3 regions of the Crystallibacter crystallopoietes genome follow, and region 2 is predicted to be linked to each of the others. Evidence: predicted binding sites of a transcription regulator. Region 2 holds the regulator's gene; each other region holds the start of a gene.
What was found. Region 2 encodes Rex, which represses fermentation and respiration genes when NADH is low (regulators of the CRP and FNR family bind a similar motif). Its sites were predicted from a motif close to CTTGTGAANNNNTTCACAAG; they were not measured.

Region 1 (10,066 bases), 970 kb from region 2:
ACTGCGCCCAGCAGCCCGATCGGTGCATACCAGATCCAGACACTGCCGGGAGTGCTCAAGGCTCCCACCCAGCCGAATCCGAAGCCGTTCATCAGACCGAGAATGCCCAACAGGCCAAACGATATTCCGGCCGTAAGCGCCCAGAATCCAAATTTCCGAGGCCAGCTGGCCCCGCGGCCGGCCCAGAGCAGCCCGATGAAGGGCAGGAAGATGATGGTGATCGGTTTGATGCCGATGGAGAGCGTAACCAGCAGAACCCCCAGCAGCGGCTTCTTGGTCGCCGCCAGATACAGCCCGCCCAGGGCCAGGCCCAGCATCAACGCGTCATTGTGGATGCTGGCGATGAACGTCGTCAGGAACAGTGGATTCGCGCAGGCGAGCCACAATGCACGGTTGGGGTTGATGCCGTGCAGCTCGGCCAGTTTCGGACCGTAGTAGATGCACATCGCGGCCCCCGCCAGCGCGATGATGCGGAAGAAAATGATGGAGTACTCCGGGTGGCCGCCTGTCAGCCAAACAACGAATTCTTCCATCCACAGAAAGATGGGTCCGTACGGCGTTGGGCTTCTGGCCCAGAGATCGTCGGCACCGGTCTGCAGATAGTTGGAAAGCTGGTCATATCCGTCAACGTACGGATTGAGGTTGTTGACCATGACTTTGCCCTGCGCGATGTAGGCGTAGACATCCCGGCTGAAGAGTGGAATGCTCAGCGCCAGCGGGGCGCCCCAGGCAGCTATCGCCGTATAAGTGGCCTTGCGCGCTTCGGCCCCCCAGACGGTGAACTGCTGTCCCAGCCGCAGCCAGGAGCGGATCATCAGCATGCCGCCCAGGGCGAGGAGGACAACCGAGACGACGACGCCTTCCGGTTCAATCCGCAGCCAGATCAGCAGCGGCCACCGGCGCAGGTCCGATACTGATGCCAGCCAGCCCACGCCCAGCGAGCCGAAAAACATCATGAACGAACCAACGGTCCCCTCGATAATGCTCTTCGCCGAACGCCCCGGGCCCTCTTCGCCTCCGGCAGGCGTGGAGGGATCAGTCACGGGCATGTTGGCGGTCATCTAAATGCGGTCCAATCAATCTGGGTGTGTACGTCGTTCGCAGCCTTTGGCTTGGCCACGGATGTCGTGGAGAATGCACGCCTCAGAACGGTCAGGCGAATGAGGGCAGCCCGGCTGGCTCTCCGGGGTACTTGTTGTGGATTTTAGCACCGCGGACCGGACGTTTCGTTGGAGGGTCCGCAGTGCTGGCTTTGTTCTGTCCGGACATGTGCCGCTGCCGACGCGGTACATTTGAGCGGTGCCTATCTCTAATGAACATATTGTCTGGATCGATTGCGAAATGACCGGGCTGGACCTCGAGGCAGATGCGCTCATCGAGGTGGCAGTGCTGGTCACCGACTCGGAGCTGAACGTGCTCGGGGACGGTGTGGACGTGGTCATCAAGCCCTCCGATGAGTCCCTTACCCAGATGAATGACTTTGTCCGGGAAATGCACACCACTTCCAAGCTGCTTGATGAACTGCCGCATGGCATGACCATGGCTGAGGCGGAAGAGATCGTCATGGAGTACATCACCGCGTGGGTTCCCGAGCCCCGCAAGGCACAGCTGGCCGGGAACTCGGTGGGAACGGACCGCAATTTCCTGGCCAGGGACATGCCGAAGGTCATCGACTTCCTCCACTACCGGATCATCGACGTCTCTACGATCAAGGAACTGTCACGCCGGTGGTTCACACGCGCTTACTTCCAGTCCCCGGCCAAGAGCGGCGGCCACCGAGCCCTCGGAGACATCAAGGACTCGATCAACGAGTTGCGCTACTACCGCCAGGCAGTCTTCGTCCCCTCCCCCGGTCCCGACTCGGCCACCGCCAAGAAGATTGCTGCCGAGGTCACCCAATCGGCAGTGCTCTGACCCCGCTCCGGGAATGTTAGCTGCACCACATTCTGGTCGAATCGGGCCAAAATGGCCGAAGACGGTCAAAAGCACCCCGGAAAGCATGTAGACTTATCTGCGTTGCCTTTTGTGGTTGAAGACCGGTAGGAACCGCTAGAGTGGGATCTGCCGGGAGGAACAAAGAGGCATATGGTGGGTATAGCTCAGCTGGCAGAGCGCCTGGTTGTGGTCCAGGAGGTCGCGGGTTCAATCCCCGTTACTCACCCCGAATGAGGCTGGTGGCTTACACCGGTAGCTTCGCAAGAAAGCCGCCTTGGAGATAATCCAGGCGGCTTTCTTCATGTTCAGCCGGTCAAGCCCGGCAGTCCGCGGACACGACGCCGCGCCGCACAACAGCTTGAGGAGAAGACGGTTATGGAGCGCGGTCTCTATGAAGAAGATCTTGAGATGTTTCGCGAACTAGCCGTTGAGTTCAATTCCCCCGAAGTTGCGCCGCACTGCAATATCCTGTCGCCCGGGACTACGTGGCCGCACGCCTGCTCACGATCTTCGGCGGTACCAGTTCGGTCATGCGCGGAGTCGTCGGCCGGGATCGCCAACTAGCATTTCGAGCTTTCGCACTGAGGAGAAGCATGCCCGTCCGTCCAGTCACCATCACCGGTGAACCTGTCCTGCACCGCCGCGCCGCCGTCGTTACCGAGTTCGACGACGACCTCCGCACGCTCGTCGAGGATATGTACGAGACGATGGATGCGGCCCACGGGGTGGGACTGGCAGCGCCGCAGATCGGTGTCGGCCTGCGCCTATTCACCTACGAGTTCACCAACGACGACGGTGTACCGCCGCGCGGCGTGGTGATCAATCCTTCGCTGACTCTCTCGAAGATATCCGGCGCTGACCCGGACCCCGAGGAGGAGGTCGAAGGCTGCCTGTCCGTGCCGGGACTGAGCTACCCGCTCAAGCGTGCGGAATGGGCCAGGGTCCAGGGCTTCGACGTCGACGGACAGCCAGTTGACTTCGAAGCCACCGGGTGGTTCGCCCGAGTCATGCAGCACGAATACGACCATCTTGACGGCAAGCTGTACATCGATCGGCTCAATGATCGCTGGGGCCGGCGCGCACGCAAGCACATCAAGAACGAGGGCTGGGCAAAAGAAGGTCTGACCTGGATGCCGGGTGTGGATCCGGATCCGTTCGGCCACTGACCCAACTGGCTTTATAGCCCCTTGCCGCTAGCTTGGTTGCTTGGTCCGCATGTCAACGCTCAGCTTGCCGTTGACCGTGGCATAGGTGCGGAAATCTCCCGTCGGGGACGTCAGCGGCAGGCTTTTGTCCACGGCAACCCGATGTTCCGAACCAGTGAATCCGTCTTTCGTTGCCCGAGCGTAAAAGTCCACGATCACGGGGCCGAAACCCGCCAAGGACGCACCATCCAGTATGGCGGTGTACTTGCCCGGCTCAGCCAGAAGTGGATCGAACCGTTGGGTGCTGCAGTTATTTGATCCGCGGCCACGGACCACAAGTTCCAAGCGGTCAAGTTCTCCGGCTGGCTCCAGCACCACTTCCATGCTCATCCGACCCGATTCCCCTGACACGCTTACAGCCCTAGCCTTCGCTTGGACCAAAGGTTCGGCAGCAGCCAGTCTTCGCAGCCCGTACAGGTCATCGGCGCGTACAAGCGCAGCCCTTTGCCGATGGGGGAAGGACAGCTGTTCTTCCAGCGCCGGGGAAATATAGCGCTGCGCGAACTTTGCATGTTCGGACATCCAGCGGCGCGCCTGTCGGCGGTTGATCTTGCGAAAGCGGTCCGGCGCATAGAACCTCAGGCACTTACGCCGGTAGAGGTCCAGCACCAAGAGGCTAGCCCGCTCTGCATCGGAGTCACCTGCGGTGAGGATCCTCGTTATCTCGCTAACGGAGCGTGTGCAACTCTCCGGACTGGTCCGTTGCGAACTGATGTTTTGCGCCGTCGTCCCTCGTCCTGAGGTAGTAATAGTCGTAGTCCGCGAGCAGGGAGGTCCGCTCCGAGACCAGATAGCATCGCGCCAACATCTGCCCAGTCTTCGAGCCTGACCTTCCCTTCGGGAAATCTGATGTCGTGCTGATCCAGCATGCTCCGCCGGAACATCTTCTGGGGCGAGAGCGTCCCAAGAATTTTCCTTAGGTCAACGTCCAGGTATGTCTCCCGGAATAAAGCCGCTTGCACACCTCTGCCGCCGAGGCCCACCATGCGCGGCACCAAAAGATCCACGTCATTAGCCAAGGCATAATCCACCATGCGGCGCAAGGCTTCGGGCCCCAGCAGGTCATCGGCGTCGCAAAAGAAGATATAGGGAGCCTGGCTTGCCGCGATACCGACATTGCGTGGTTTACCTGGCCAGCCGCTGTTCTTTTGATGGATCACACGGACGTTGGAGTGGGCAGCAGCGTAGGCATCAAGCACTTCGCCGCTTATGTCCGTGGAGCCGTCATCGACAGCGACGATCTCGAACAATGCTGGATCCAGGTCCTGCGCTGCCAGGGAGTCGAGCAAGTCAGCCAGATACGGCATTGTGTTATAGACCGGTATCACCACGGCCACCTTCGCCGTCGCGGCACTGGCGCTAGGACCGCTGTCCCCCGCCGGAACGCGCGGACCTTGCTTTTTGGCTACGGCCCGTTTGAGTCTACGCTTAGCGGCACGGAATTTATCGTGAAGCCTCAAATCAGGAATCCGTCAATCCTGACCTATGCTCCTTCTCGCACCGCAGATAGTCTTCCTCGGCGATGTCCTTCAACCGAGTCAGCTCGTCAACGCGCTTCTGTTGGACATCTCCGCGCGCAAACGCCGACTGTGCCTCCTTGAGCAAGCGCTGGGCCTCCTTGTAGTTGGCCTGTGCCTGCTCCCATCTCGACAACTCTGTCTTTTCAGTCATGGGCCCATTCTAGGAACGGCGCCACGGTAAAAGCCATACCGTTACGCACGTGCCGCAAATGCCGAAAGGCCGGCAGCGTATAAAACGCCGCCAGCCTCTCGATGTAACAAGGTTCGGTCAGATCAGCCGATTGCCTCAACCACGGGTTCCTTAGCAACAACCGGGAACAGCATCGGGTGCACCCCGGCCATTTCCTCCAAGACTCGGATGACCTGGCAGCTGTAGCCGAATTCGTTGTCGTACCAAACGTAGAGGACGGCGTTCTTGCCGTTGGCGATGGTTGCGAGACCGTCGACAATGCCGGCGCGGCGCGAGCCTACGAAGTCGCTCGAGACAACTTCGGGCGAGTCGATGTAGTCGATCTGCTTGTGCAGTTCGGAATCCAGCGACATACCGCGCAGGTAGGTGTTCAGCTCTTCCTTGGTGGCGTCCTTTTCCAGGTTCAGGTTCAGGATGGCCATCGAGACGTTCGGGGTAGGTACGCGGATAGCGTTGCCCGTCAGCTTGCCTTCGAGCTCGGGCAGAGCCTTGGCAACTGCCTTGGCGGCACCGGTCTCGGTGATCACCATGTTCAGCGAAGCGGCACGGCCGCGGCGCTCCCCCTTGTGGAAGTTGTCGATCAGGTTCTGGTCGTTCGTGAACGAGTGGACGGTCTCCACATGGCCGTGGACCACGCCGTACTTGTCGTTGATGGCCTTCAGCACCGGCGTGATGGCATTGGTGGTGCAGGACGCGGCCGTGACAATCTTGTCATCGGAGGTGATGTCCTTGTGGTTCACACCGTGCACGATGTTCTTCAGGCCGCCCTTGCCCGGCGCAGTCAGGACAACGCGGGAGACACCCTTGCTCTTCAGGTGCTGCGACAGGCCTTCTTCATCGCGCCAGCGCCCGGTGTTGTCCACAACAATGGCGTCGTTGATGCCGTACGCGGTGTAGTCAACCGTGGACGGATCGTTGGAGTAGATCACGTTGATCAGCGTGCCGTTGGCGAGGATGGTGTTCTGCTCCTCGTCCACGGAGATCGTCCCCTCGAACGGGCCGTGGACGGAGTCGCGGCGCAGCAGGCTGGCGCGCTTGACGAGGTCATTTTCGGATCCCTTGCGGACCACGATGGCGCGAAGGCGCAGGCCGTGGCCGCCGCCCGAGTGGCCGATCATGATCCGGGCCAGAAGACGGCCGATGCGGCCGAAACCGTAAAGAACGACGTCGGTGCTGACGCGAGCGTCCGCTCCACGCTTACCGACGATCTCGGCCAGCTCTTCCCGCAGGAAGTCCTTCAGTTCGCTGCCGGCGGCTTCGGTCTTGAACTTCGCCAGCAGGCGGGCCAGATCGACGGAGCCGGCACCGAGGTCCAGCTCGGTCAGGGCCTGAAGCACCGGGAAAGTTTCTTCCAGCGGCAGTTCAACGTCATCGATCTGCCGGGCAAACCGATGGGCCTTGAGGATGCCCACTACGGACTGGTTGATCAGGCTTCGTCCGTGGATGGATGTGACCACGTTGTTCTCGCGGTACAGGCGCCCGATCAGCGGAATCATCGTTTCGGCAAGCGCCTCACGATTGATCCACGTATCCAGGGCCGCTTCTGACTTCTGGTTCACAGAATTACCTTCCTACATCAGCCGGACTCTCCCTCGAGACCGGTTGGAACTCGCCGCGCAATCCACGGCGACGCCTGCAACGAAGATCCGTCTACTTCGTGCAGAGCACACAACCGCCGTAGCCGGCAGCTGCATTGAGGACTATGCCCATATCTATTCTAGGGACTCCCGAGGGCCGCTGGTTCCAGTTCCGTGTGAAGTCACTCACAAGCGATCGAGAGTCGGCAGGATCTAGCGAACAGGAGGCTGGCGGGCAGAGGCCGAATCACGCTCTTGACACAGCCCCGTATACGCCTCCACGATCGTTGATGAGAACCGGCGAATAGCTAAATCAAACGTTGGAAGCGCAAGAACCAGCACCGTAACAGCGGTCAATATGGTGCAAGCTGCGAGGGCGACGATGCTTCCAGCTTCGTGGAGCAACCAACGCATTACGGGAGTGAGTGCCAGAACAACTAATCCATGCAAAGCGAAAACTGCCAGACTATGCCGTCCGGTCCTGGCGATAATTCCATCTCGTTTTGGCATCAGCGAAATGAACGTCATGGTGACAAAGATGGCAGCAAGAAGTAGGCCGCCACGTACAACTATTCCTTGGCCATTAGCAACGCCGAGGTCGTCGAAGCCGAAACTTCCATAGAGCCATTTTTGGCTTAAATTGCCCTGAAACAAAAATAGCCAAATGGCTACAGCTAGGATTACCGCTGCTGACTTCCAGACGGCGGCAAGCGCTGATACTGCAGCTAATATCTCCTTCCCATAAGTCGCTCCCAAGACGAAGAACGGCAGAAATATCAACGTCCGGGAAAGTGACAGCGGATAGCCGACGGCATCAATCATTCCGATGAACGCGCTCACTAGGACTGACGATGCCACAGACGTTTTAGGAAACGTCCGGACCACCGGCAGCAGCAGGAGCCACCAGAACATCGCCAGCAAGAACCAGAGGATCCAAAATGGAATGGCAACTGAAAAGTTGCGGTCGAGTTGAAGCAATTCTGCAACAACAAAATAGAGCGTTTGAAATGTCACGAGGATCACGGCGAACGTTCCAAGCCGTCGTCCGAGATGCGTTGTCTTCGCTGTAACTCCTGCGAGAAACACAAACGCCGGCATGTGAAACATATAGATTGCCGTCAGTGGTAGCCGCATCGTGTCGGCTCCCCACGAGCCGCCTGCCTCAAGAAAATGACCTAGTACGACAAGGCAGATCAGGACGCCTTTGGCCGTGTCAATGCGATGATCGCGCGGGCTACTGATGCTGGGCATTCGGAAATATTAGCAATCTGTGGCGGATTGGGTCTCACTGGCCCCAATCCCGCAATAGGCCGAATGTGGGATGGGTTGGCCTCTAAGCCGGGTTCTGTCGCCGGCGGCAGTTACCCGCCGCCGGGTGGCAATCATCCATCTAGGGGCACCGTTGCCGATGCCCTCAAGCGGCCTACCCGGGCACTCGGGCGAGCAGCCCTCAAACGTACCCTGTATGGCCTTGCTCCGAGTGGGGTTTACCTAGCTCTCCCGGTCACCCGGGACACTGGTGGTCTCTTACACCACCTTTTCACCCTTACCAGATCCCGCCCATGGGCGGTCCTGGCGGTTTGTTTTCTGTGGCACTGGCCTGCGGGTTACCCCGAGTGGGCGTTACCCACCACTCTGCTCTGCGGAGCCCGGACTTTCCTCGGCAGCAGGTTTGCACCTGCCAACGCGATCGCCCAGCCAACCCATCCAGTTTCAAGGATACAGGCCGCGGCACCACTGACCGCCCCGCATTGGCGGAATCTGTAAGCTCGTAGGGTGCTGATTCTGCTTCCTCCCTCCGAAGGTAAAACCGCCGCTGCCAAGGGTCATCCGTTTGAGCTCTCGGAACTGCATTTTCCGGAGCTGAATCCAGCCCGCAAACAAGTACTGAACGCCCTGGCCCACGTCAGTTCGCGGCCGGATGCCCTGGCCAGCCTCGGAGTCGGCGCGTCGCTGGCCGCCGAGGTGGAACGCAACACGCGCCTGCACGACGAGCCGTCGGCCGCCGCCCATACCGTGTATTCCGGCGTCCTTTACGACGCCCTGGGCTATGGCACCATGACCGCGCCACAAAAGCGCAAGGCTGATGCCGCCGTCGTTATTGTCTCTGCCTTGTGGGGAGCCATTGCCTTCCAGGACTTCATCCCTGCATACCGGCTCTCCATGTCGGTGGGCCTGCCCGAAACAGGGAAGCTCGCCAGCTACTGGAAGAAGCAGCTGCCTGCGGCGCTGGACGCGCATGCGGACGGGCACCTGCTGGTGGATTGCCGCTCCAGCAGCTATGCCGCGGCGTGGTCGCCGGCTGCGGACAGGACGGTAGTGGTCAACGTTTTCCAGGAGCGCAATGGCAAGCGGACCGTTGTCTCGCACTTTGCCAAGCACACCCGCGGCGAGCTCGCCCGCCATCTGCTCACCCGCCGGGGCAAGGCGCCTCAGACCCCGGCGAGCCTGCTCACGGCCGCGCAGGAGAAGTGGCAGGCGGAGCTGGTGGCCGGCACCGCGCGCAAGCCGCACGCGCTGAACATCATCCTGCCGGATTCGGCGGGGTAGCAGGTTGACCGTACAAGAACTGGAATTCAGGCACGGCAACACTACCGTTCTGTACAAGCGGCGCAAGGCGAAGCTGGACCGCAGGCATTTGATCGTGATGTTTGCGGGAATACGCCCCATTGACTCGTACGAGTTTGATGGCCGGGCTTCCCGGAACAGCCAGTCGCACTGGCTATGGATCAAAGACAAATTCCACGGCCAGTTCGCCTACTACCTCTGCCATGGCATGGACTTCTCCATCGAAGTGGCCGTCGTCAAACTCATCGAGGCGGAGCTGGACCGGCTGGGACTGACAAAGGACCAGTGCACGCTGGCGGGCTTTTCGAAGGGCGGCTTCGCGGCTCTCTACCTTGGCATCAAATACGGCTTCAAGAATATCCTCGCCAGCGCTCCGCAGCTTTTTGTCGGTTCCCATGCACGACGGCATCGGCCCGTGATTTTTGATCATCTGACCCAGGAGGGCTCGACCGAGGAGCAGCAGGTTCTCGACGGGCTCCTCCCAACGGCGATAGCGGCGGATACCGACAAGAACAGAAACATCTACGTGTTCAGTGCGCTGGAAGACCAGTTCCATGCTGAACAGATTGTTCCGGGCCTTCCGTTGTTCTCGGAGTACGCCAACTTCAACTACATCGAAACCCATTCGGACCTGGTCAACGAGCATTCGGACGTCACGCGGTACAACCTGCCGCTGATCCTGTCCACGTTGTATGCCCTGGCTGAGAACGTTCCGCCGCATTTCGGCGTGGTACGCAACGGTCAGCGGTTGGCTCCTCAGCTCGCCGCTGAAAAGCTGGCTGATCAACAGGCTGCGGGTGAAGTGGTAGCCAATCTGGTGTCCTGCCGCACGGGACCTGAACGACTGTTTCCGGTCGGCGTCGCCTTCCCCAAAGGGCACGACGTCGGCCACATTTCCGCTGCGCCAGCCCGACTCGTGCTCGCCGGTGCTGCCGGCTCGTTTGCCTACGATCTGGAACGGACCAGCAACCGCAGTCTCTACTTCAAATATTTCGACGATGCGTTCGCCGACTACCGGTATGCACAATTCCGCACCCCTCGGGATGCAGGAATCGACGTCAGCAGGCTGCC
Region 2 (10,066 bases):
GGTGCTGATCTACCTGCTGGTGGCCGCCGTGGCTTCGCGGAATCCGAGCGTACTCATCTCGGCCGCCGCATTAGCGGTATGCACCGCCGTCGAACTCCTTCAGCTATCGCCCCTGCCCGCCGCACTTGGCGAAATCTTCCCACCGGCGCGCCTGGTTTTCGGCACCACATTCGGCATGCTGGACCTGGTTTCCTATGCAACGGGAGTGCTGGCAGCGGGACTGCTGGACGGCGTGCTGCGCCGTCGCCTCGGTGCCCCGCGTTCTGGCCGCCGGATTCACAGCGGCGCAGTCTCCGCGGAAGCCTCGGCCAGAACGTGCCGAAGGTAGCGTTCCTACGCGTTCAGGTAGGTCATGGCCGGCGTCGAGCTGAAGCACAGCGCCGCCTTCCGGCCAATACAAGAAACGGGACCTGCGTTGGTTGCCCAATGCACAGGTCCCGTTTAGAAAGCCAGTGGAGATCCGCTTACTGAATTCCGGAGTAGCTGTGCAGTCCGGAGAAGAAGACGTTCACGATGGTGAAGTTGAAGACCACGCAGAGGTAGCCGACGATGGACAGCCAGGCGGCCCGGGTTCCGGTCCAGCCGCGGGTGGCGCGAGCGTGCAGGTAGCCGGCGTAGACCACCCAGATCACGAAGGTCCAGACTTCCTTGGTGTCCCAGCCCCAGTAACGGCCCCACGCCTTTTCGGCCCAGATGGCGCCCGCCATCAGGGTAAAGGTCCACAGCACGAACGCGATGGCATTCACCCGGTAGGCGAAGTTCTCCAGCGACAAGGCCGACGGCACGAGGCGAAGGAAGCCCATGCGCTCCGGTTGGCCGGCACGAGCGCGGGCTTCCCGGTTGGCCTGCAGCAACTGCAGCACGGACATGGCGAAAGTCAGGGTGAACAAAGCGGAGGCGATCACAGCGATCGAGACGTGGATGATCAGCCAGTAACTCTGCAGCGCGGGCACCAGGTGGGCCACCGGCGTCGGGAAACCGATCGCAGCCGCGCACAGCATGATGACAACCAGGCCGATAACGAACGAGCCCAGAAAGCGTACGTCCTTGCGGGTGAGGACCAGCAGGAATACGACGGCGACAACCAAGCCGCCGGTGGTGCAGAACTCGTACATGTTGCCCCACGGCACGCGGTGCGCCGCGATGGCCCGTGAAATCACTCCGGCCGCGTGGACCAGAGCAGCCACGATGGTAATGGCGACGCCGATACGCGCGGCAACACGGCGTTCCTTGGTGTACACCATGGCTTCGTCTGCCGTCTCGACGGAGGTGTCCGCCCCTGCATTTCCAGCGGAACCGGCCGCTGCCCCACCGCCTGCTCCGGCCAGGACCTTCTGCTCGGACTGTTCGCGGGCCAGACGGGATTCGACCGACCGGATGGTCTTGCTGGAGGTTGCCAGGTCCCAGCAGAAGGCAATGAACGCCACGGTGTATGCCATGGCAGCCAGCAGGATGAACAGTTCGCTGTACTGGCCGAGCGTCTCGTCAATGGAGGGCATTGGAGGGGATCCTTAGGAGTTCTTTACGCCGACGGCGCTTTTGTTATTGTCTGCCTGCTGGTCCTGGTTGGCCAGCCATTCCTTCTCGAAGAGTTTGCGCAGGGCCGCGGATTCGCCTTCCAGCCTGGGGTCTTCGCCGCGGGCCAGCAGTCCCCACTCAACCATGGTCCGGCCGTCCTCGTGGGTACCGGCGCGGACCCAGACGCGGCGGCGGCCGATGAACAGGGAGGCGCTCAGGCCGATGATGGCGAGCGTTGAGAACACCAGCGCGCCGGCCTGGCCCGGGTCGTGGTCGATGTCCAGGGCGACGTAGCGCTTCAGTCCGTCGAAGGTGACGCTGCCCAGCCCGTTCGGCAACTCGTAGCTTTCGTAGGCGCCGAGGGAGAATTCGCCGGCCTCGTCCTCGCCGTCACTCATCGACGTCAGGGTGGAAGTGTCGAGCACAAAGACGTTCTTCGGGTCGCCCTCGTCCAGGCCGAGGTCGCCGTAATATCCGTTCAGGTACAGCCGCGGGTTGAACGGATCCGGGTCGCTGCCTACGGCCACGCCGTCGGAACCTTCCACCGCGGTGGGCAGGAAGAAGCCCACAAAGCCCAGCTGTTCGGGCTGGGCGTCCGGGACCTTGATGACCATGGTGGAGGTGTAGGCACCGTCGTTCGGCACCGACACCACAGGACCCTGCAGCGCGATGTTGCCATCGCCGTCGCGGATCGTCACAACGGGTGCATAGCCGTTGCCGACCAGATACACGCTCGTTCCGCCGATGGACAGCGGTTCGTTGACCTTCAGGGTCTGCTGCTCCGGCTCCGCTTCGGGTGATTCCTTGGTGGTCAGGACCGCGGTGAAGTCCAGCGGCTGGCCGTAGTGGGTGTCCGATTCCCGGTCGAAGACCACGTCGAAGCTGTCCAGCTGCAGCGAATACGGCTCCAACTGGTCCTCGTGGAAATTGCTGCCCGGGGAGAAGTTGTCGTAGCCCACCAAGGTGTTGACGAAGGACTCGCCCTCGACAATGATTTTCTGTCCGCGGTAGCCGAACAGCCCGCCGACGGCAACGGAGACCAGGACACCGATCAGCGAGACGTGGAAGACCAGGTTGCCGATTTCCTTCAGGAAGCCGCGCTCGGCACCAACGGAAGGCATCGCGCCGTCCTTGCCGCGCACCTCCACCCGGTATCCGCGGCGCTTGAGCAGGCGGGCCGCGTCGTCGACGGCGGATTCCCGCGTGACCTCCAGACCGGACGGCAGCGCCATCGAACCGTATTCCGGCAGCCGGGAGAGCCGGCGCGGGGTCCGCGGCGGCTCGGAACGCATGGCCTTCCAGTGCTGGATGGCACGCGGAACCACACAGCCGATCAGGGAGATGAACAGCAGCAGGTAGATCGCCGAGAACCACACCGAAGAGTAGACATCGAACAGCTGGAAACGGTCCAGCCAGGGGCCGGTTTCCGGATTGTCGGTGATGTACTGGGTGACGACGGCGGGATTCGCCGGCCGCTGCGGGAACAGCGAGCCCGGCACCGCGGCGACGGCCAGCAGCAGCAGCAGAAACAGTGCGGTGCGCATGCTCGTCAGCTGCGTCCACATCCAGCGCAAGGTGCCGACGAAACCTAAGGCGGGCAGGGCGACGTCGTTCTTCGCCGAAGGCATTTTGTCCTTCTTCGCCGGCCCCCAGCCGCGGGCGGCATCCGCCTTGCCGGCAGGCCCTGCCTGCTCCGTGCCCGGCGTCTGGGACGCGTCGGAAGCAGACGTCTCGGACGTGGGCGTCTCGGGAGTCTTAGGTGTTTCGCTCATCAGATTGGGAGCCTCACTTCATTTGCGAACCAGTCCTGCAATTGCGTTACCCAGGTTCCCCACATCCCGCTGGCCATCAGCACACCGAGAACCACCAGCAGTGCGCCGCCTGCCCGCTGCAGAAACAGCCGGTGCTTGCGGAAGAATGCCATGGCGCCCATGCCCCGCCGCACGCCGAGCGCGATCAGCAGGAACGGGATGCCGAGCCCCAGGCAGTAGACAAAGGCCAGGAAGGCACCCTTGGTCGCGTCGGCACCGCCGGAATAGGCCAGCGCCTGGACGGCGGAGAAGGTGGGGCCGATGCACGGCGCCCAGCCCAGGCCGAAGGTCATCCCGAGGACCGGGGCGCCCCAGAGTCCGGCCGGCGGGCGGGAATGGATCTTGCGGTCGCGCTGGAACCAGGACAGGCCGCCCATGAAGATCACGCCCATCGCAATAACGACGACGCCGAGCGCCTGCGTGACCCACGCGGCTTCGGATCCCTTCAGCCAGGCTCCCAGTTGCCCGAACACCGCCCCGATGGCGACAAAGACAATGGAGAAGCCCAGCACAAACAGGCCGATGCCGGCAAGCATCCGGCCGCGCCGCTGGCGCTCCAGGTCCACGCCGGTCAATCCGGTGACGTATCCGAGGTAGCCCGGGACGAGGGGCAGGACGCAGGGGGACAGGAAAGACACCAGCCCCGCCAGCATGGCCACGGGGATGGCCAGCAGGACGGAGCCGTTCAGGACGGTATCGCCGAAGGCGCTGCCGATGCTCAGGGGGACGTAGGCCGCAGTAAGTTCCACGGTCAGGCGGCCGCTGTGTCTCTGATCAGCGCTTTCAGCGTGCCCTTGTCAGCGACGCCGAGGATGCGGGCCGCTACCCGGCCTTTCTTGTCGAGCACGAGCGTGGTGGGGACGGCCTGCGGCGGGACGTAGTTGGTCATTGCCAGCAGGATGCCGCCGTCCTTGTCTTGAAAACTGGGATAGGTCACGCCGAAATTGCGTTCAAAGGCTTCGGCCGTTGCCCGTTCGTCGCGGATGTTCACGCCGTAGAACTGCGCCTCGTCGGCGAACTCCTCGCTCAAGGCCTGCAGGTCCGGGGCTTCCAGCCGGCACGGTGCGCAGGCGGCGTACCAGAAGTTCAGCACGGTGACCTGTCCGGCGAAATCGGCGGCCTCCACGGTGGTTCCGTCGAAAAGCTTTCCGGAGAGCTGGACCGGTTCGCCGCGGGTGGCGGCGTCGTATTCGGTCACCGAGCCGTCCCCGGCGATGTAGTTTTTGTTATCGCCGGCATTGGCCTGCTGGGCCAGGGAGTCCTCCACTGTGCAGGCGGCCAGGGGCAGGGCAAAGACGAGTCCCGCACCAAGCTTGAGCAGGGAACGGCGGTTGAACGGCTGGGGGGTTTGGGCAGTCACAATCACACTTTTCTTCGTGGGCTGGGAAGTATCCCACTTCTACAACGCGTAGTAATTCTATTACGCTCCCGGGATATTCGCCGCACCGGGCAAAAGGTCGGCGCTGGGCTCGCAATATTCGACCCCGACGAGGCGTTCGCCGTCGAACTTCAGACTGGTTACCGAGGTCAAAGTGCATTGCCGACGGCGGGGGTCATGCCACAGCCTGCGTTGTTCCGCTGCCAGCCGCGTCACCCAGATGGGCAACTGGTGGCTCACCAGCACTGCTTCGGCACCTTCTCCGCCGCGTTCGACGGCGGCGCGCCGGGCATCCTCGACCGCTTCCATGACCCGGGCGACCTGTCCGGAGTAGGGCTCGCCCCAGGACGGCAACATCGGATTGCGCAGGTACCTCCAGTGCCGCGGATCCCGCAGGTGCCGCTTGACGTCGGAGAGGCCCTCAAAATGGTTCTCCGCTTCGATAATCCGCTCGTCGGTCACAATCTCCAGGCCCAACGCAGCGGCAGTTGGCTGGGCCGTTTCCTGTGCGCGGGTAAGCGGCGAGGCCACCAGATAGCTGATCTTGGCACCGTCCTCGGCTCGCTGGGCAAAGTAGTCCGCCGCCCGCTGGGCCATCTCACGTCCCAGCTCGGACAGACGGAAATTAGGCAGCCGGCCATAGAGGACGCGGTCCGGATTATGGACCTCGCCGTGGCGGAGTAAATGCACAGTGGATAGGGGCATGGTCTTAATTCTCTCAAAGCCAAGGGGATTGCCCAAAGCCGAGGGGGTGGCAAGAATGGGCACTGAGTGAAGATCTGCTGCTCAGCCTGATGAAATCGTTTTTCCCACGTAAGGAGATCGTTATGACGTTGCCCCAAGGTCTGGCTCAAGGCGTCTGGAATCTCGACCTGACGCACAGTGAAATCGGCTTCACCGTCCGCCACGCCGGGATCAGCAAGGTCCGCGGCCGTTTCACCGATGCAACGGCCGAGGCACGTGTTGGCGAGTCGCTCGCGGAGTCCACTCTCCACGCCACGGTCAATACAGCCAGCTTCGAGTCCGGGGATGCCAACCGCGATGCCCATGTCAAGGGACCTGACTTCTTCGACGTCGAGCAGTACCCCGAAATGACTTTCGTCGCCACAGGAGTCGAAGGCGACGGCGAGGACTACACGGTCACCGGCGACCTGACGATCCGCGGCGTGACTAAACCGGTGGAAGTCGAGGTGGAGTTCACCGGCGTGGCTGTCGATCCGTTCGGGGCGACCAGGGCCGGGTTCACCGGCGAAACCGAAATCAGCCGCAAGGAGTTCGGCCTGACTTGGAACGCGGCACTGGAGGCCGGCGGGGTGTTGGTCAGCGACAAAGTGAAGATCCATCTGGATGCGGCACTGGTCAAGCAGGCCTGAGCTACCCGATCCGATGCATGGATTTGCCCGGCTGCGACAGCTGTTCCGGCCGGGCAAAATCATCCTTCAGAGCTAGTCCCTGCCGGTATGTCTGCGCTGTAGGGTTGCAGTAGGAGCTGTCCTGTCCTGCCTTGTCAACGCGGTACCGGCGGCTATCTGCAGTGTCGATCGACAGAAGAAGGATGCGACCATGTCCACTCCCGAAAACAATCCAAATCCGTCCGAGAAACCGGACCAGCAACCGGGACAGTCCGGCCAGAACGGCGACGTCGCACCCCGCTACGGACAGAACTCGCCCTACGGCCAGAACACACCGCAGTACGGGCAGAACCCTCCTTATGGCCAGAGCTCCCCCTACGGCCAGAATTCGCCCTACGGCCAGAACCAGCCGTACGGACAACAGCCCTATGGCCAGAACACCCCGTCGCCATACGGGTACCAAAATGCACAGCCCGGCCAGTACAGCTACCCGAGCAGCCAGCCCCAAGGTGGTACAGGGAAGCCCGAGGCTCCTAAAGAAGTCATGATCGCCTTCTGGCTGATCATCGCGGCAGCCGTGCTGACCGCAATCAACACGATATTGATCCTGACTAATCTCGAATCGGAGTTGGAAGCGGCGTTCCGTGACCCTGCGCTGCGGGACATGCTCGCGCAGTCCGAGGGTGAAATCAGCCAGCAGGAACTCATGGATATGACAGCCGGATTCGCTGGCATCAGCGTCGTCATCGCTGCACTCATCGGCATTGGCCTTTACCTGATGGTGGCCTTCGGCGTGAAGGCCGGCAAGAACTGGGCCCGGATCACGGGAACTGTCTTCGCCGCGCTTTCGCTGTTCTTCCTGATACCGTTCGGGCTTCAAACGCTGGTGGTCTTGCTGGGCATCGCCGCCATCGTGCTGCTGTTCATGCCGAACTCGAACAGCTTCTTCAAGGCAGTGGCTGCCCGGAAGTTCGGCATTTACGGCCGCTGACATTCCCTACTGTGCTTTACGGGCGCGGGTTTCGGAGTCCAACTCCGATTCCTGCGCCCGTTGTGCGTGGTAGGCCAGGATCTGCAGTTCGGTGGCCATGTCGACCTTCCGCACCTGCACATGCGGCGGCACCTGCAGCACAACGGGGGCGAAACTCAGGATGCTGGTGATCCCGGCAGCGACGAGCTTGTCGCAGAGATCCTGTGCCACGCGGCCCGGAACCGCCAGCACCACCATGTTCGCGCCGGTCCGGTGCAGCACGGTTTCCAAATCGGCCGTGTTGTGGATTTTCAGGCCACCGATCTCGGTTCCGATGATCGACGGGTCAGCATCGAAGATGGCCGCAACTTCGAAGCCACGCGTGGTGAACCCCGAATAGCCTGCCAGTGCCCGGCCGAGGTTACCGGCACCGATGATGGCAACGCGCCATTCCTGGGTCAACCCCAGCCGGGCGGAAATGGTCCGTGTCAGCAGCTGCACGTCATAGCCGACGCCGCGCGTGCCGTAGGAGCCGAGGTAGGACAGATCTTTGCGGAGCATTGGCGATTTCACCCCGGCGGCTTCGGCGAGTTCCTCCGACGAGGCACGCTCCACGCCCTCGGCAAGCAGGGAGTTCAGGGCGCGCAGGTAGATCGTCAGCCGCGCAACAGATGCCGGCGGAATAGTGCGGCCCGAACTTTCGGGATTCCCGGCGGTACTGGGAAGATCCTGCGTGGTCACGATGTGGCTCTCCATTGCTAGCTGTAGTCCCACTTTAGGCGGTGGGCAAAATGGCAACCAATTGGCTCTGCTGGATCAGGACGTCAACAGGCGCCGCAGCCGCTCCGGATCGATGCGCCAGAAATCGCGCTGTACACCGTCGATCATGACCACCGGAATCTCCTCGGCGAACCGCCGCTCCAGCTCCGGATCCTCCAGAATGGACTTCTCCTGCCACTCCAGCCCGAGGTCATCGGCAACTGCCGAGACAGTTTCCCGGGCCGCTTCACAAAGATGGCAGTCCGGCTTGGTGAGCAGCACCAGTTCATGGCTAGGGCGGGGAGCAGCTGAATCTGTCATAGCTAACAACGTAGCCCCACCGGGTCAGGAGTCAATAACCGGACAGCGCCCCGCCCTCCACCCGCAGGGCGGCTCGGCATCGATGCCTTCGGCTCGTTAGACTCGAGACATGCCCTCAGCCGCCACAGGTCCTGCCCACCGAAAGCCTGATCCCGCCGGCGCAGAAACCGGGGCCGCGTTTTTCGACGTCGACAATACTTTGATGCGCGGGGCAAGCCTGTTCCATGTGGGGCGCAAGATGTACCAGCGCGGTGCCTTCCGGATGCGGGACGTTGCCGGGTTCGCCATCAAGCAGGGAAAGTTCCTGTGGCGCGGGGAAAACCTCAAAGACATCCAGTCTGTCCGCGATACCGCCATGGCGCTCGGTGCGGGGCTGATGGTGACGGATGTGAAGGCCCTGGGCGAGGAAGTCTATGACGAGATCATCGCGTCCAAGATCTGGCCCGGCACCCGTGCCCTGGCGGATCAGCATCTGCGTGCCAGGCGTAAAGTGTGGCTGGTGACCGCCACTCCCCTGACGGTCGCGGAAGTCATCGCGGACCGGTTGGGCCTGGACGGGGCTTTGGGTACTGTGGCGGAAATTGCCGACGGCGCCTACACGGGGGCGCTGGTCGGTGAAATCCTGCATGGGCCGGCCAAGGCCTACGCCGTCGCCGAACTCGCCAAGCTGGAGGGTCTGGAGTTGGAGAACTGCTGGGCCTACAGCGACTCCTACAACGATGTTCCCCTGCTGTCGCTGGTGGGCAATCCGGTGGCTATCAATCCGGACGCGAGGCTGCGCCGCCATGCCCGGGACCGCAACTGGCCGATCTACGACTTCCGCAGCGGCCGCAAGGCTGCAACCCTGGGGCTCAAAGCTGCCACCGGCGCCGGCGCCGTGTACGGGCTCTGGCGCGGGGTGCACAAGTTCCGCGGTCCACGCGGCTGAACAAGCCCGTTGCGGTCTCCCCGCCACAGTGCAGGTCCGAGTCCCGCAGGGTTTAACGCAAACGGCCCGCCAGTTGCCTGGCGGACCGAGAAGCATGCTGTAAAGCGAAAGCTCTACTTCTTATTGCGACGCTGGTGGCGTGTCTTGCGAAGCAGTTTACGGTGCTTCTTCTTGGCCATACGCTTGCGGCGCTTCTTAATAACTGAACCCACGAGTTCCTCACAAATTCACTTCGATTAACATCCGACTGCCACAGTTTGCCCTTGAGAACAGCAGTGGCCGGCGGATTCTTACGATGACGTAAAACGTTCCTTAACAGGGTACCGCCTAAATCAGGCGACAATTTACCGGCCGTTGGCGCCCGGTCCGTTGCCCAGATCCAAAACCGCCTAAGCGGTATCCGTCTGGCCCTCCACAACGGCACCGCGAAGATACTGCTCCACGGCCGATTCCGGCACCCTATAGGAGCGGCCGAAACGCACAGCAGGCATCTCTCCGGAGTGAATTAACCGGTAAACGGTCATCTTGGAAACACGCATCACCTCGGCCACTTCCGACACTGTCAAGAAGCGGACGTTCGAGAAATTCTTCTCCTCAGCCATTTCCAAAATCCTTTACTCCGGTTGGGCCGAACGGCATGCCGCCTTGCCCTGCGAGTAATTGCCGTCTAGCTAGACACTCTAGAGGGCCAAGTGACCAAAGTGAAAGTTGCCCTGTTGATTAAGCGTTACATGATCCCGCTGGCTTTTTCAGCGGGACACTCGGGCGCGCTGAACACTGCTCAAGGCCAGCTGGGCGAGCGTGGAAACCGTCATGTCCCAGTCCATGCACGCATCCGTCACACTCTGCCCGTAAACCAGTCCGGCGTCGTCGGCGGCCTGGTCAGCGATATCTAGTTTCTGCGCGCCTGCCACCAGGAAGCTTTCCAGCATGATCCCGGCAATGGCGGAGGCGCTGTGTCCGGCCCCCTCCAGTTGGGCCGCCACGTCCAGCGCCACTTCTGCCTGCCGGTGGTGGCTCTTGCCGCTG
Region 3 (10,066 bases), 520 kb from region 2:
TGGCCTCGTCGCTCAGGTAGGTGGACATGGCGCCGCCGTCGGTGATCTTGACGAGGAAGGAGATCTCTTCCACGTCCGGGCCGTTGCTGAAGGAGTAGGAACGCTCGACGCCGCGGCCGGGCACCTGGATGTTGACGTACTGGCCAGGCAGGTAGGCCAGCGCGGCCCGGTCGCCGACGGACATGCTGAAGCCGATGGTGGTCGGCGAGTAGCGCTTGATGTCCGTGACCGTGCCGGTGTGCGTGCTGGCACCGGTCTTGGCCATGTCCGAGGTGGTGGGGATCTGCAGCACCAGGTCGCTCTTCGGCGTCATCTGGCACGGCAGCGCGTAGCCGGCGTCCGCCTCGTCGTCGGTGAGCGCCTCGTCAATGTAGTCGCCGCCGTCATACGTACCGGACTCGCAGAGGGACTTGCAGGTACCGCAGGCGCCGTCGCGGCAGTCCAGCGGAATGTTGATGCGGGCCTTGTACGAGGCGTCCGCGACGGTCTCGTTGGGACCGCAGTTGATGAAGCGGGTGACGCCGTCTTCGAAGCTCAGTGCAACCTTGTAGGTCATGGGGGTGTTCCTTTCCGGATGCTTCAGATCAGATGTGGTAGATGTCCACGACGTGGTGGATGTAGTCGTTCTTCAGCACGACCTTCTTCTTCGTGATGACGGGCTGGCTGCCGCTGCAGTCGAGCGTGTAGAAGGAGGTGCCGAAGTAGGTGTCCACGTTGTTGTAGCGGTAGTACAGGGTGAACCAGTTGAAGCGGATGTCGATGACATCGCCCAGCTGTTCGACGATTTCAACGTTGGTGATGTTGTGGCCGGTGCGCGGTTCGGGCAGGCTGGTGGCGCTGGATCGGTCGGTGCGGATCCGGAAGACCCGGTCCTCCAAGCCGCCGCGGTTGGAGTAGTAGATCAGCGAGATCTCGCGCTGCGGGTCCTCGGTGAGCTCGTCGTCGTCGGCCCAGGCAGGCATCCAGAACTCGGCGTCGGGGTGGTAGCAGTCGAGCCACTTCTCGAACTCGCGGTCATCCAGGAAGCGGGCTTCCCGGTACAGGAACTGGCGGATCTGTTCGAGTTGGACCGCCTGTTCCTCGGCGCCCAGGGGAATGGTGGTTGTTTCGGTGCTCATGATGGTATTCCTTCCGCTCTCGCTCTAGTGTCCGCAGCCGGTTGACGTGCCGGCCTGCCCGGCGGCGGGGTTCGCGGCGCGCTCAGCGGCCTCGCGTTCCTCGGCGGCGACGGCGGTGCGCATGGTCTCGGCCCAGTAGCTGTGCTGGACGGGGTAGAGGCCTTCGTCTTCGGTCTTCGCGCCGCTGGAGAGCGGGTTCAGGCCGATCTTCTTGGCCTGCTCGTCAGGGCCGTTGAGCTGGTGGGTCACGCCGCGGCTCATATCGTTCCAGGGAGCGGTTTCGGCCAGGTAGGTCTTCTGGCAGGAGCGGAACTCTTCCAGGTCATCCGGGGTGGCCATGCCGGAGGCGTTGAAGAAGTCCTCGTACTGCCGGATCCGGTTTGCCCGGGCCGCGTCGGACTCGCCCTTAGGCGCGATGCAGTAGATGGTGACCTCGGTCTGATCCACCGAGATGGGCCGGAAGTGGCGGATCTGCGAGGAGAACTGGTCCATGATGTAGACGTTCGGGTAGAGGCAGAGGTTGCGCGAGGCGCCGACCATGAACTCTGCCTTGTCCACGCCGTGCTCGTCGGCCAGTTCCTGCCGGCGCTCGTACAGCGGGCGGTCTTCGGGGTTGCCCCACCACATCCACAGCAGCAGGTGGCCGTGCTCGAAGGAGTAGTAGCCGCCGCCCTGCTTGCCCCAGGTGCCCGCGTCCATCGCCTTGGTCTCGTTGGCCGATTCGCCGGTCCCGCGCCGCGAGGTGGTGGCGGCGTAGTTCCAGTGGGTCGCGGAGACGTGGTAACCGTCGGCACCGTTCTCGGCCTGGACCTTCCAGTTCCCGTCATAGGTGTAGGTGGAGGCCCCGCGGAGCACTTCCAGGCCCTCCGGCGACTGGTCGATCAACATGTCCATGATCTTGGTGGAGTCGCCGAGGTGCTCTTCGAGCGGCTTGACGTCTTCCTTCAGTGAGCCGAAGAGGAAGCCGCGGTAGGACTCGAAGCGGGCGACCTTGGTCAGGTCGTGCGAGCCGTCCTTGTTGAACTGCTCCGGGTAGCCGGCGTCGCGGGAGTCCTTGACCTTGAGCAGCTTGCCCTTGTTGTTGAACGTCCAGCCGTGGAACGGGCAGGTGAAGTTGTTCCGGTTATCCGTCTTGCGCCGGCACAGCATCGCACCGCGGTGACTGCAGGCGTTGACCAGGCAGTTGAGCTCGCCGTCCTTGGACCGGGAAATGACCACCGGGGTCCGGCCGATGTAGGTGGTGAAGTAATCGCCGACGTTCGGGATCTGGCTCTCATGCGCCAGGTACACCCAGTTGCCCTCGAAAATGTGCTTCATCTCGAGTTCGAAGATCTCCTCATCGGTGAAGATCTTGCGTTTGGCCCGGTGGATCCCGTTCTCGTGATCCTCGACGACGGCATCGTCCAGCGTAGCGCTGACATCGCTCAGTGCCTGGGTCATCTTCGTCTCCTTCATGTATGTCCGTGGCCACGCAACCTTGTGGTCGCTGTCACACGGGGTCTTGGCATTTAGCGACTACTCTTCCAGTCGGAGGTACACCTCACACTAGGGACGCCCCTAGGGTTGACCTAGGGTGGGATTGAAACGATCTACATCTCAATACTGCTGTTTTTCGTATTTGTGCGTCCTAAATAATGTGGTTAGGGTTACAGGAACACGTTTTTCTGTATCGCTGCTCACCTATCAGCAATGCGGGACGCGGCTTGGGGAAACAGGGCCGCAACCGGCAGCGGTACCGCCAAGGGAAAAGAAGGAAACGACATGACACAGGAAATCCAGGCCACCGCCGCCGCCTCGGGCGCCAACGCCACCGAACGCTTCCGCGAGAACAAGAAGTTCGCCGCTGACACCAGCAAGGAGCGCGTCAACCTGCTGGCGTCCCGCGTGATCGGGGCGATCAATGACACGATTCTGGAAGAAAAGGTCACCTACGACGAGTACAACGCGCTGAAGGCGTGGCTGATCCAGGTCGGCGAGGACGGCGAATGGCCGCTGTTCCTCGATGTGTGGGTAGAGCACTCCGTCGAAGAGGTGGCCAGCGAAGACCGCGAGGGCAGCAAGGGCACCATCGAGGGCCCGTACTACGTTCCGGATTCCCCGAAACAGCAGACCCCGGCCACGCTGCCGATGCGCGACGACGAGCCCGGCACGCCGCTGCTGTTCCAGGGCCGCATCACCAACGTCGACGGCGAACCGCTGGCCGGCGGCATTGTCGAGATCTGGCACGCTGATGACAAGGGCTTCTACTCCCAGTTCGCACCGGGCCTGCCCGAGTGGAACCTGCGCGGCACCGTGGTTGCCGATGCCGACGGTTTCTACCAGATCAACACCATGCAGCCGGCCCCGTACCAGATCCCGACGGACGGTGCCTGCGGCAAGCTGATCGCCGCCGCCGGCTGGCACGCCTGGCGTCCCGCGCACATCCACGTCAAGGTGCACGCTGCCGACCACCAGCTCATCACCGCCCAGCTGTACTTCGTGGGCGACGAGCACCTCTCGGATGACATCGCCTCGGCCGTGAAGCCTGAACTGGTCCTGGATCCGCAGGACAAGGCGGACGGCACCGGCCGCGAAGTCACCTACAACTTCGTGCTGGACCCGGCCAAGTAAAACCGGCGCCGGTCTTTGCGGCACCGTGAGCGGAGATGGATCCGTTCACGGTGCCGCTGCATTTAAGTAGTCCGGCCGCGGAATGGTCTTCTCTGCGATACGGTCAATGCTGATAGGGACAGCGCCGCCGCAGTGGTGGCAGAGGAAGGGGCCGGCAATGACTTTAGTGGGGTCTGCGGCGACGGTGGTGCTGCTGCGCGATTCCCTGGCCGGACCGGAAGTGCTGTTGCTCGAGCGGCCGCGGCACACCGGTTCCTTCGCCGGCGCCTGGGTTTTCCCGGGCGGCCGGGTGGATCAGGAGGATTACGCCGCCGCTTCAGCGGATGCCAATAACGACGGCGCCGCGGACGGGTTCGGGGACGAGGCGCACGAGTTGGCAGCCGCCCGCCGTGCCGGGGTGCGGGAAACGCAGGAAGAGACGGGCGTGCTGGTTCCGCCGGAGAGCCTGGTCCACGTGTCCTGCTGGATCCCGCCGACCGAGGCGACGAAGCGGCTCAAAACCTGGTTCTTCCTCGCGCCCGCCCCGGAGCAGGAGATAAAGCTGAACGAGGGCGAGCTGATGGACTACGCGTGGCTGACCCCCGCCGAAGCCCTGCGCCGCCATCAGGAAGCAACCATGCAGCTGGTTACGCCGACCTGGGTGACACTGCACCTACTGCTACAGGACTCGACCGTGGCCGCGGCCATGGAGCGGGCGGCTTCGGGTAAACCGGAGACCTTCCAGAGCCGCCGCCTCGCCGCCAGCGGAGGCAGCCAGGTGATTGTCTGGGCCGGCGACGCGGAGTATGAACAGAACGCTCTCGCGGCACAGGCCACCGGCAGACACCGGCTGACAATGAACGGCTTGAACTGGATCTACGAGCGGAGCTAGCCGGCCCGCTTCGGCAAAAATCAGGCGTTGGCGGTGTTGCCCGCGCTGCCGCCGGATACCTTGTAGCTCCACAGCTCCGCGGACATGCCCACGGGCTTCTGCGCCGGCGCGCCCTCGCCGCCTTCCTGCGAGTGGCCGTGGCCGAAAGCCTTCGAGCTCTTCCACGCCTCGAAGGACTCCTCGTCCCGCCAGCGGGTAATGACCAGCCAGGTGTTGCGCTCGTCGGTGGGCTGCAGCAGTTCGAAACCCTCGAAGCCGTCCTGGTTGTCCACGGCGCCGGCGCGGGCCGCGAAGCGTTTGGCCAGCTCGTCTCCGGAGTCGGCGGGTACGGTGATGGCGTTGATTTTCACGATGCTCATGGGCCTATTATGCTCGGCACCCCTGACCATAGACTGGGTCCAGCCCTATATGACGGCCTTTTATGGCAGGAGCGCACTATGGCACGGAAGAAAACGTGGAAGGAACTCAACAACGGCCAGAAGGCCAAGGGCGCGCTGATGATCGGCATCCAGCTGGGACTGCAGGCCGTGGCGCTGAAGGACCTGAAGCGCCGCTCGGCCGCGGAAGTGAACGGGCCAAAGGCAGCCTGGGTCGCTGGTACCTTCGTCAATTTCCTGGGCCCCATTGCCTACTTCCTTTTCGGCCGCAGGAAGGCTTAGCTTTTCGGCCAGTCGCGGTAGGGGATCCGATCGATCGTGACGATTTGTCCCAACCTGCTCCATTCGTTGAGCCCCAGCCGGGCCAGCGGCTTCAACCTGCGTGCCTCCGGATGCTTGCCGTCCATCATCTCCTGATTCACGACGGCGAAGCTCACCTCCCCGAGGACCAGCCACGAATTGCCCACCGGGATGATCCGGTGCAGCTTGCATTCCAGCGCTGCCGGCGATTCCGCAACCCTCGCCGGACGCACGGTGCGGCTCGGCTCCATCGCCAGCCCCACGGCGTCGAACTCGCTGATGTCCGCCGGAAAATTGGTCCCCGTGCCGTTGATCTCAGCGAACAGGTCCTCCGAGGCGAAGTTGACCACGAATTCGCCGGTGGCCTCCACATTGTTCAGCGAATCCTTGCGTGCCGTCGGGGTGAACTGGACAATCGGCGGATCGGTGGAGGCGACCGTGAAGAAGGAGTGCGGGGCAAGATTGGGGATACCGTCGGCACTGAGCGTTGAAACCCAGGCGATGGGGCGCGGGATGACCACGGAGGTCAGGAACTTGTAGAAGTCCCGGGGGCCGAGGTCATCAGGGGAGAAATCCACTCGCATGGTTTCATCAGACCATAGCTGCGCACATCCGGCGTAGTGGTCCGCGGCTGGCCAGTGCTGTCTGCACCCACGGTTTCCTACGTTCGACGACGAGTAGGGGTTTTCGCCCGCGGCGGTTCGTCACGATGCGGACAAGATGCGCCGCGCGCCGTTGACCAGCACTATGGCCATAGATATTGTGATGCGGGGCACACATTGAAGTGTTTGGCTGTGCCTTGCTTTGTTGGGAACCCGGGATTTGGAGAAGCAAGTGAAGAAACTTCGTGCAGCCTTTGCCCTGACAGCCGTGCTGGCCCTGACCGCCTGCGGCGGCGGCAGCCCCTCCGGTGAGGAAGGCGGCGGCGGATCGCCCGGTGCCGGCGGAGAGCTGACTCCGGTAAACGTTGGCGTCATCCCCATTGTCGACGTCGCCCCGATCTACCTCGGCGAAAAGGAAGGGTTCTTCGAGGAGGCCGGACTCGACCTTGAGCTGACCCAGGCGCAGGGCGGGGCGGCGATTGTCCCGGCGATCACCAGCGGACAGATGGACTTCGGCTTCAGCAATGTCACCTCCCTGATCATCGCCCGGTCCAAGGGGCTGCCCATGCAGATGGTCGCAAGCGGCTCGTCCACCACCGGCGACGAAAACGAGGACTTCGCCGCCGTGATGGTCAAACCGGACAGCGGCATCAAGGAGATCACGGACCTTGAGGGCAAGAAGATCGCGGTCAATACGCTGAACAACATCTCTGACTCCACTATCAGCGCCGCAGTCGAAGAGGCCGGCGGCGATCCTTCCAGCGTGGACTACGTGGAGATGCCGTTCCCGGATATGCGCGCCGCCCTTGAGCAGGGCAACGTCGACGCCATCGCCGCCGTGGAGCCGTTCCTGACCCTCGCCCGCCAGGACGGGGCGGTTTCGGTCTTCTCCAACTATGCGCATCCGGTGGAGGACCTGACCGTGGCCGTCTACTTCACCTCGGACGAGATTGCCGAGCAGAAGCCGGAAGTCACCGAGGCCTTCATCAGCGCGATGAAGAAGTCCCAGGCCTTCGCCGAAGAGAACCCGGACAAGGTGCGGGCGATCCTGCCCGAGTACACGCAGATTGATCCCGCCATCATTGAGGAGCTCACGCTGCCGAAGTTCGCGCAGGAAGTGAACGCGGAATCCATCCAGGAGATCGCCGACATCTCCCTCGAGGGCGGTTTGATCGAGGAGATTCCGGACATGGAGGCACTGCTGCCGCGGTAGCCGAAGCGCACATCCGGTTCGCCGTGGTAGCCAAATGGGCATCGAAGCAGCATGTTTCGGTGCCCATTGCCACGGCGGGCGGAGGAGATGGAAGTGCTTTCACAACTATTGACTTTTTCAATGAATTAGTTTTACCGTGGGGTATCTTCCTGTGACTGTGCTCACGGGATCTGTTGGCTGAGGGAAGTCTTCCGGGTGCCGGAACATCACGAAGGGTACGTGTAAGGATGCGCAACCAAGGGTTGGGTTCATGGATTCACAAACGCCGCGTTAAGTCCGCGGGCAAAACCGCCATCATCAGCAGTGCGGGTCAGCTGGCGTATGACGACTTTGCGCTTCGCGTGGACCGACTTGCCAGCGCCTTTGCCGATCGCGGTCTTGCGAAGGGTGACCGGCTGGCCTACCTCGGCGAAAACCACGCGGCCTTCCTCGAGACGTTCTTCGCCTGTGGAACCCTGGGGGCAATTTTCGTCCCGCTCAACACCCGCCTCGCACCGCCGGAGATCCAGTTCGCGCTGCAGGATTCAGGCAGCAAAATCCTGGTCCATGCGCGCACGCTCGAAGGGCTTGCCGTCCGCGGAGGCCGGGAAACGGCGGTGACACACCGGCTGGTCGTCGAGGACGGCCCGGCCACTGTGTCGCCGGACGGGGAGATCGAATCCGGCACCGCCGTCGAGCTTTTTGAAGATGCCATCGCTTCGGGCTCCGACGAGCACCGCGATGTGGAGGTCTCGCTGGATGACCCGGCGATGATTCTTTACACCTCGGGGACAACCGGCCGGCCCAAGGGTGCCCTGCTGACGCACGGCAATATGACCTGGAACAGCTTCAATGTCCTGGTGGACTATGACATGGCCAGCACCGATGTGGCCCTGATGATCGCCCCGATGTTCCATGTCGCCTCGCTCGGCATGGGCGTGCTGCCGGCGCTGCTCAAGGGGGCCACGGTGGTCCTGGAGCCCAAGTTCGAGCCCGGCCGGACCCTGCAGTTGATCGAACAATACAAGGCGACGAGCATCAGCGGGGTGCCCACTACCTACCAGCTGCTCTGCGAGCATCCGGACTGGGACAAGACGGACATCAATTCGCTGCAGAAGCTGACCTGCGGTGGTTCCGCGGTGCCGATGCGGGTGCTGGAAGCCTATGAATCCCGCGGGCTGTCCTTCTCTGGGGGTTACGGTATGACGGAGACGGCGCCGGGTGCCACGAGCCTCGCGCCCAACAAATCGCGCGAAAAGGCAGGGTCAGCCGGACTGCCGCACTTCTTTACCGACGTCCGCATTGCGGATCCTGCCGGTAAAATCTTGCCCGCCCGCGAGGTCGGTGAAATCCAGATTTCCGGACCGAATGTCATCAAGGAGTACTGGAACCGGCCAGATGCCACGGCGGAGAGCTATGCCGATGATGTCTGGTTCAAGTCCGGGGACATGGGCTATGTGGACGAAGAGGGGTATCTGTTCATTTCGGACCGGCTTAAGGACATGATCATTTCCGGCGGCGAAAACATCTACCCCGCCGAGGTCGAGCAGATCATTGTGGAACTCGAGGCCGTCAGCAGCGTTGCGGTGATCGGTGTTCCGGATCCGAAGTGGGGGGAAGTGCCGCGGGCCATCGTGACGGTCCGTGAAGGTTTCAACCTGTCGGAAGAAGACGTCCAGAACCATCTGCGGGACCGCCTCGCCCGCTACAAGATTCCCAAGAGCGTGGTGGTCGTGGAGGACCTGCCGCGGACGGCCAGCGGCAAGATCCGCAAGGCGGATCTGCGCAAACAGTACTCCAGCTGATTCCGTCCGGGGACTGCGGCAAGAAAAGCTGATCCTGCCAGCCTGGCAGGGTCAGCTTTTCCCCGCGTCTGCGGTCTCCGGCTCCGCATACAGTTCGTCGATCAGGGCCAGGCCGCGGTTGGCCCAGGCAATTTCCTGCTCGGCCCGCGCTATCAAGCCCTCGTAGGTGAACTTCTTGAACGCGGCTGTCTTGCGACGCTGCTCCGGCGGGACCTTGGCCAGGCGCCGGTTGAGCATGGGGCTGGCGCCTTCTTCGATTTCGCGCACTTTGTCGTGCCACTGCTGCAGCAACTCCGTATGGTGCCGGATGTGCGCCAGCATCTGCTCCCGGGCCGCGTCCGGCTCCGCCCACTCCAGGTAGGCGGCCTTCAGGTGCGCCGGGTCCCGCACGCGCGCGTAGTCCAAGGTTCCGTTCATCCAGGTCCGGAAGGCCGCCACGCCTGCTTCCGTGATGTGGTACTGCCGCTTCTTGCCGCGCTGGCCCCAGCTGATCTCTTCGCCTTCGAGCAGTCCGTCCTTCTCCATCCGCCGCAGCTCCGGGTAGATCTGCGAATCCGGTGCATGCCACACGTGGCCCACCGACGATTCGAACTCCTTGTAGAGGTCGTAGCCGGTCATCGGTTCAACCGTCAGCAGTGCCAGCAGGGCGTAGCGAAGACTCACGCGTCAACCTTTTCTCGTCGGTGTGTTGCAAACCACTATATCCATAGATATGCTGTGTCCCACGGCACTAACTATGGAGATAGATAGTGGATCAGTCGAGTAGTGCCGACCCAACTCTTATTCATCTTGTACTTATTCAATCCGGGTCCCTTCTGTCATAGCAGATGAGATGCCCGGTGACCGGAAGGAATCACCGTGACCGCAGTGCAGTCCACCAGTTCCACGACCAATAAGGTCCTGGGCCATCCGCTGAACGCCTGGTACGTAGCCGGCTGGGACCACGAAGTGACCCGCAAGCCGATGTCCCGCCGCGTCGCGAACCGCCCGCTGGCCCTGTACCGGACCGAGGACGGCAAGGCCGTTGCGCTGGCGGATGCCTGCTGGCACCGGCTGGCCCCGCTGTCGATGGGGAAGACCATGGGCAAGGACGGAATCCAGTGCCCGTACCACGGCATCGTCTACAACTCGGCCGGCCGCTGCGTGTCCATGCCGGCGCAGGAAACCATCAACCCCAGCGCCACGGTGCCG

Region 1: a site for Rex is predicted at 6,601-6,620, ahead of AC20117_RS19820 (glyceraldehyde-3-phosphate dehydrogenase). Genes of this name have one in related genera too.
Region 3: a site for Rex is predicted at 2,595-2,614, ahead of benA (benzoate 1,2-dioxygenase large subunit). Genes of this name have one in related genera too.

Annotation. Positions count from the first base shown of each region.
Region 1 covers NZ_CP018863.1:4,307,694-4,317,759, forward strand. The annotation lists gene mptB (polyprenol phosphomannose-dependent alpha 1,6 mannosyltransferase MptB) at 1-1,061, opposite strand, end outside; gene orn (oligoribonuclease) at 1,342-1,914, shown strand; tRNA gene AC20117_RS19795 (tRNA-His) at 2,089-2,161, shown strand; gene def (peptide deformylase) at 2,529-3,101, shown strand; gene AC20117_RS23420 (hypothetical protein) at 3,129-3,890, opposite strand; gene AC20117_RS19810 (glycosyltransferase family 2 protein) at 3,800-4,471, opposite strand; gene AC20117_RS19815 (hypothetical protein) at 4,602-4,811, opposite strand; gene AC20117_RS19820 (glyceraldehyde-3-phosphate dehydrogenase) at 4,934-6,346, opposite strand; gene AC20117_RS19825 (acyltransferase family protein) at 6,641-7,678, opposite strand; RNA gene rnpB (RNase P RNA component class A) at 7,746-8,133, opposite strand; gene AC20117_RS19835 (YaaA family protein) at 8,204-8,977, shown strand; gene AC20117_RS19840 (accessory Sec system protein Asp2) at 8,982-10,066, shown strand, end outside.
Region 2 covers NZ_CP018863.1:518,225-528,290, forward strand. The annotation lists gene AC20117_RS02480 (ribosomal maturation YjgA family protein) at 1-328, shown strand, start outside; gene ccsB (c-type cytochrome biogenesis protein CcsB) at 465-1,499, opposite strand; gene resB (cytochrome c biogenesis protein ResB) at 1,512-3,146, opposite strand; gene AC20117_RS02495 (cytochrome c biogenesis CcdA family protein) at 3,290-3,982, opposite strand; gene AC20117_RS02500 (TlpA family protein disulfide reductase) at 4,081-4,695, opposite strand; gene AC20117_RS02505 (histidine phosphatase family protein) at 4,750-5,412, opposite strand; gene AC20117_RS02510 (YceI family protein) at 5,535-6,080, shown strand; gene AC20117_RS02515 (ABC transporter permease family protein) at 6,271-7,050, shown strand; gene AC20117_RS02520 (redox-sensing transcriptional repressor Rex) at 7,057-7,770, opposite strand; gene AC20117_RS02525 (glutaredoxin family protein) at 7,846-8,109, opposite strand; gene AC20117_RS02530 (HAD family hydrolase) at 8,219-9,037, shown strand; gene AC20117_RS02535 (30S ribosomal protein bS22) at 9,151-9,249, opposite strand; gene AC20117_RS02540 (helix-turn-helix domain-containing protein) at 9,427-9,639, opposite strand; gene AC20117_RS02545 (3-deoxy-7-phosphoheptulonate synthase) at 9,787-10,066, opposite strand, start outside.
Region 3 covers NZ_CP018863.1:1,034,185-1,044,250, reverse strand. The annotation lists gene benC (benzoate 1,2-dioxygenase electron transfer component BenC) at 1-556, opposite strand, end outside; gene benB (benzoate 1,2-dioxygenase small subunit) at 585-1,118, opposite strand; gene benA (benzoate 1,2-dioxygenase large subunit) at 1,143-2,558, opposite strand; gene catA (catechol 1,2-dioxygenase) at 2,880-3,728, shown strand; gene AC20117_RS04965 (NUDIX hydrolase) at 3,886-4,599, shown strand; gene AC20117_RS04960 (antibiotic biosynthesis monooxygenase family protein) at 4,620-4,958, opposite strand; gene AC20117_RS04955 (PLD nuclease N-terminal domain-containing protein) at 5,037-5,258, shown strand; gene AC20117_RS04950 (flavin reductase family protein) at 5,255-5,860, opposite strand; gene AC20117_RS04945 (ABC transporter substrate-binding protein) at 6,111-7,091, shown strand; gene AC20117_RS04940 (acyl-CoA synthetase) at 7,319-8,875, shown strand; gene AC20117_RS04935 (PadR family transcriptional regulator) at 8,927-9,538, opposite strand; gene AC20117_RS04930 (aromatic ring-hydroxylating oxygenase subunit alpha) at 9,734-10,066, shown strand, end outside.